2 linked regions of the Leucothrix mucor DSM 2157 genome follow. The protein of the gene in region 2 binds, or shares a complex with, the protein of the main gene of each other region. Links are inferred from orthologs where the notes say so. Each region holds a gene or a part of one and is shown on either strand. Other genes may lie near its edges.

Region 1 (2,870 bases), 860 kb from region 2 along the record:
TCAGTAAAGAACAAGTTGTGGAACAGGTTTTCCGCAGACTCTTTGGTTGGCGGCTCACCTGGGCGCATCATGCGGTAAATCTCAACCTGAGCTTCAAGTTGCGACTGCGTATGATCCACATTCAAGGTGTTCGAAATAAACGCACCACAATCCAACTCATTAGTATAAATGATGTCGAATTTCTTGATGCCGTTATCGCGCAATAATTCAAGCACCACATCGGTGATTTCAGTATTAGCCGCAACAATCAACTCGCCAGTCGACTTATCGATGATGTTATGAGCCAATACCTTGGACACCATATATTCATCAGGAACGTCTAGCGTTTTAACTTCTGTCTTTTCCAGCATACGAATATGCTTAGCAGTGATACGACGCCCTTTTTCAACGATCGTCTCACCATCAATTACGATATCAAACGTGGATAACTCACCACGTAAACGCTGAGGATCCAACGCAATCTGAATTTTTGACTTTGTCAGTGCTACGGAAACGGTATCAAAGAAGAAGCTTAGAATCTCCTCTGTTTCCATTCCTAACGCGCGCAGCAATACAGTCGCAGGTAATTTGCGACGACGATCGATACGAACGAATACAGAATCTTTTGGGTCAAACTCGAAGTCCAACCATGAACCACGGTAAGGAATTACGCGTGCATTATGCAGCAACTTACCTGAAGTATTAGTCTTCCCTTTATCATGATCAAAGAATACACCAGGAGAGCGATGTAGCTGAGACACGATAACGCGCTCAGTTCCGTTGATGATGAAAGTTCCCTTATCAGTCATTAACGGCATTTCGCCCAGATATACTTCTTGTTCTTTTATGTCTTTAACGACACGAGTGTTTTTTGGAGCTTCTTTATCATATATCACCAGGCGTAATAGTACGCGCAATGACGCAGCGTAGGTCAAACCACGCAACTGACATTCACGAACATCAAACACCGGCTCGCTGAGACGGTAGTCCACATACTCAAGGTGTACGAACCCAGAGTAGCTTATAATAGGAAAAACCGAACTGAACGCGCCATGCAGACCAATTGATCTACGTTTTTCGGGAGTGATTCCTGGCTGTAAAAACTGCCGGAAGGACTCAAGTTGAATTGCGAGCAGGGACGGAATGTCCATTACCTGTGGACGTTTACCAAAATCCTTGCGGATACGTTTCTTCTCAGTGAAGGTCAGAGCCATCGTGTTTCCTCATCTGGTAACGGGCGGGAGCACTTTAAAGCGACAAAAGGCCGGCAGCTATTTTAGCTACCAGCCCATCGTTTTTGAAAGCAGAAAACTACTCTCAACTTTGTAACAACTTACTTCAGCTCGACAGCAGCGCCGGCTTCTTCCAGTTGCTTTTTAGTATCTTCAGCTTCAGATTTAGATACGCCTTCCTTAACTGTAGCAGGAACGCCTTCAACCATTTCTTTAGCTTCTTTCAGACCAAGACCAGTGATTCCACGTACGATTTTGATTACGCCGATTTTGTTATCGCCGAAACTAGTCATCACAACGTTGAACTCGTCTTTTTCTTCAACAGCTTCTGCAGCGCCTGCAGCAGCTGGAGCAGCGGAAACAGCAGCAGCTGCTGATACGCCGAACTTCTCTTCCATTGCAGAGATCAGATCAACGACCTCCATAACACTTAAATTAGCAATGCCTTCTAAGATATCTTCTTTAGAAACAGCCATTGTATTTCTCCTAAAACTTTTAGTCAGTTAAAACAGTTATGTAAGAACAGATGCTCAAAATTAAGCAGCGTTCTCTTCTTTCTGATCACGAACAGCGGCAATAGTACGCACAAGCTTACCAGGCACTTCGTTGATAGTACGAGCCAACTTGTCTAGCGGAGCTCTCAATGTTCCAGCCAAGATAGCTAGAGCCTGATCGCGCGTAGGCAACTTAGACAAACGTGCCAGCTCGGAGGCAGGATAAACTTCCCCACCAACAGCTAAAGACCTGACAATCAACTTGTCATTACTTTTTGCAAAAGCTTCGATCACACGAGCTGCGGAACCTGGATCTTCCTGAGAAAAAGCCAGAACCAATGGACCAGTAAAGGTATCGCTCATACATGCAAAATCAGTATCAGCAACAGCCAGACGGGCCAGGTTATTTTTCACAACTCGCAAATAAACGCCAGATTCACGTGCTTTAACACGTAGCTCTGTCATTTGACCAACGGTCAAACCACGGTATTCAGCCGCAACCGCGGAATGAGCTTCTGCAGCCACCGCAGCGACCTCAGAGACAATCTTCTTTTTGTCTTCCAAAGTTAATGCCACAGCACTTACCTCTCTTGTTCGGCGAACGTTCCGCCGTTAATCAAACACCTTAATCACTTAAAGTGGTCTTGTAGAGACGTGCCCCAAACCATAACTGACTTGGCTTACGTCATCTGCGCAGGCATGGCCTAAACCTTTAAGCCCCTGTCAAAACAGAGACACCTACGGTCTTGGACGACATACTAAAAAGTATATCTGTTGCCATTTCTGGCACCCCGAAGGGCATCCGCTAAATCACCTGTTTGAAATATCAAACAGATGATTCTTGGAATTCTTTTTAAACCTTAACGGAAGAGTGATCTACAACTAGACCAGGCCCCATTGTGGTAGAAACTGAAACTTTCTTCAGGTAAACACCCTTTGCACTTGAAGGCTTACCCTTATTTAGTGCTACAAGCAGAGAAACTAAGTTCTCTTCTAGTTTCGCTGAATCAAAATCAACATTACCAATGCGGCAGTGAATGATACCAGCACGGTCTGTACGGTAACGCACCTGACCAGACTTAGCATTTTTAACCGCTTCCGCAACGTTTGGAGTAACTGTTCCAACCTTAGGGTTTGGCATCAGACCGCGAGGACCTAGAATCTG
Region 2 (2,822 bases):
CTACCATGCTGGAGCTAGGGACTAAGGCTCCGGACTTTTCACTGATCGAACCGCTAAGCGGTAAGCTCGTCTCATTAAGTGATTTTGCAGATAAGCCCTTATTGATCATGTTTACCTGCAATCACTGCCCGTTCGTGATTAACCTTCGGGAATCTTTCACAGAATTTGTGAAGCATTTTGAACAGAAGGGGTTGGCAGTGGTGGCGATTAATGCCAATGATGTAGAGCGTTTTCCCGATGACAGTCCGGAGAAAATGATTGAGGAAGTACAAGAGTACGGACTCACGTATCCTTATCTGTTTGATGAAACTCAAGCGGTCGCGAAAGCTTATCAAGCGGCATGTACGCCAGACTTCTTCCTGTTTGATGCTAATCATCACTTATATTATCGTGGGCAGTATGATGATTCACGCCCAGGTAATGGCATTAAAGCAAGTGGTGCGGATATGCGCTTTGCGGTTGAAAGCTTGCTGAATAAATTGCCTGCGCCAACTGAGCAAAAAGCCTCATTAGGTTGTGGCATAAAGTGGAAACCGGATAACGAACCCGGATACTAAACAATAGAACATTGGATAACGTGGAGGGGCAGAAAATCCACTTTATCCAAGTTTATTTGTTTTGCGAAACACGCAAACGTTATATTAATAATATAAAAACAATAACAACAAATATAAAGGTAGTCAGATGAAAGGCTCAACTCTATCCAAAGCAGCATTGTTTGCTGCACTCTCAATTACTCTGGTCGGTTGCGGTTCAGAGGAGGCGGCGGATGTCTCAAAAGTTAGTCAGGCCGAACACCAAGAGCCGGTAAAAACGGCTGCTGTTGAAGTGCAGGCGAAGCCTCGATCAGCCAAAGGCTTATCGATGTTCATGAAGCTACACAGTGAGTTTTGTGAGAAAACATTTACCTCTCGTGAAAGCCTGGTATCAGCGCTAGACAGCGATTCGCGCTTCCAGCCAGCCAAAGGCTTCATTGGCGTCTACGAGACGAAGGTAGACGGCATCAGTTACGCAGTATCGCCAGAAGTTGATGGTTGTACTACCGATGTACTGGTAAAAAATAGAAACACCGGTGAAATACTGTTTAGCTATGATCAGATGAATCAGGCATTACAGAAAGTTGGTTACCAAGAGATTGGCAAAGAGTCTGTACGAAAAGATATGGGCACTGATCAGCAGGAAGTCACCATTCTTGAGAAAACCTTTCTTTCTCCAGCGGGGGAGCAGACTAACCTGGATTTCCCATCTAATGGTCTGGATCGTTATTACATGACTCTATTCGTTAAGAAGTTTGAAGCACCGCTTCGTGAAGAGTCGATTAGCCTGAATAACTAATTCAGGCTTGCCTTAGGCAAACACAAATCGCAGACAACAAAAAGGCACCCTAAGGTGCCTTTTCTACAAGCAACGTAAGATGTAATTATCGTGCGTAACGCTTGTTGAACTTGTCTACCTGGCCTGCAGAAGTATTTACTGACTGCTTACCGGTGTAGAAAGGGTGTGATTCACTAGTGATATCCAGCTTAATAACTGGGTACTCGTTACCGTCTTCCCATGTGATCGTTTCTTTTGATGAAGCTGTAGAACGTGTCAGGAAAGTGAATCCGCTAGTCATGTCTTGAAACACAACTTCTCTGTAATCTGGGTGAATACCGGCCTTCATAGTGAAGATCCTCAAAAATTTGGTGAATAAATCTAAAGACGCGAAATTCTATCAGAGAGCGGCTTTTCATGCAAACTGCTTTTTTCGCTAAATATAGGGTAAATAAGGAAGTTTTAGCCTTTTTCCGGCTTTTTTCGGGCTCTTGGATGCGCCTTATCATACACCGATGCTAAGTGCTGATAATCAAGGTGTGTATAGATCTGGGTTGAGCTGATATCGCTGTGCCCTAAAAACTCCTGCACGGCTCTTAAATCACCGGATGACTGCAGCAAATGAGAGGCAAAACTATGTCGTAGCTTATGCGGATGAATACTCTGCGGAATGCCTTGCTTCTTTTGCCAGTGATTAATTCGCAATTGAATATTCCGGTGACCAATCCCCTTTCCTTGTTTGCTGGTAAATAGATCATTGCTTTGCTGGGCAGCATATTGCGCACGCATGTCTAACCAGTGCCTTAATGCGGTAATGGCATGGCTGCCGACTGGAACCTGACGCGCTTTGTTTCCTTTACCGACAACCATCACGCTCGCTTCATCCAGATTCACGCTGCCAATCTGCAAGCTGGCAAGTTCCGCAAGTCGTAGTCCGGAGGAATAGAACAGCTCCAAAATGGCCTTGTCGCGCACACTGATGAAGTCATCGCCCTGAATGTTCAGTAACTGGGTGACTTGTTCAATATCCAGCGTTTGAGGAAGGTGCTTAGTATCTTTGGGCGCACGAATGTCAATGGCTGGGTTGACGCTCTGCAACTTGTGCTTAATGCGGTAGTTGTAATAACTGCGTAGCGATGACAGTTTGCGTTGGATGGTCGAAGAGCTGATTCCTTGGCGATGTAGCTGGGTAATCCATTGCCGTACCTGATATTCCAACACAGCATCTAATACGACAGGTGTTTCCTGTTTTGCCAGCCATGCAGAAAACTGTAACAAATCCCGCTCATAGTTTTCTGAGGTATGCGGGGAGTAGCGACGCTCATAGCGAAGGTACTCCAGAAAATCCTGTAGTGGGTTCTCAGTGCTCAATGTGTTGTGCGATCGCTGTTGCGATTAGCTCACCGAGGAGACTTAAAAATACGGTGCCCATGCCTTTGTGAAAGCGTTCGGCTTCCAGGCTACCTAATGCCAGTAAGCCAATACTGTGATTGCCTTGCAATGGAATC

Evidence for each region.
Region 1: LEUMU_RS0117725 (region 2) and rplL share a complex: the UniProt entries of both Escherichia coli proteins name them as parts of the 50S ribosomal subunit. The link is inferred for Leucothrix mucor DSM 2157 from one-to-one orthologs.

What each region holds. Positions count from the first base shown.
Region 1 is NZ_ATTE01000001.1:4,749,044-4,751,913, reverse strand. What follows is about bases 1-2,812. They hold rplL (50S ribosomal protein L7/L12), read right to left. Parts: upstream 1,688-2,812; coding sequence 1,313-1,687; downstream 1-1,312. Other genes in these bases: rplA (50S ribosomal protein L1), read right to left, coding at 2,559-2,812; rplJ (50S ribosomal protein L10), read right to left, coding at 1,748-2,281; rpoB (DNA-directed RNA polymerase subunit beta), read right to left, coding at 1-1,193. Outside these bases: more of rplA, read right to left, coding at 2,813-2,870. UniProt on the Escherichia coli protein: The binding site for several of the GTPase factors involved in protein synthesis (IF-2, EF-Tu, EF-G and RF3). Is thus essential for accurate translation.
Region 2 is NZ_ATTE01000001.1:3,890,808-3,893,629, reverse strand. What follows is about bases 43-2,806. They hold LEUMU_RS0117725 (type B 50S ribosomal protein L31), read right to left. Parts: upstream 1,664-2,806; coding sequence 1,421-1,663; downstream 43-1,420. Other genes in these bases: LEUMU_RS0117715 (DUF484 family protein), read right to left, coding at 2,675-2,806; xerC (tyrosine recombinase XerC), read right to left, coding at 1,777-2,685; LEUMU_RS0117730 (hypothetical protein), read left to right, coding at 685-1,335; LEUMU_RS0117735 (thioredoxin family protein), read left to right, coding at 43-557. Outside these bases: more of LEUMU_RS0117735, read left to right, coding at 1-42; more of LEUMU_RS0117715, read right to left, coding at 2,807-2,822.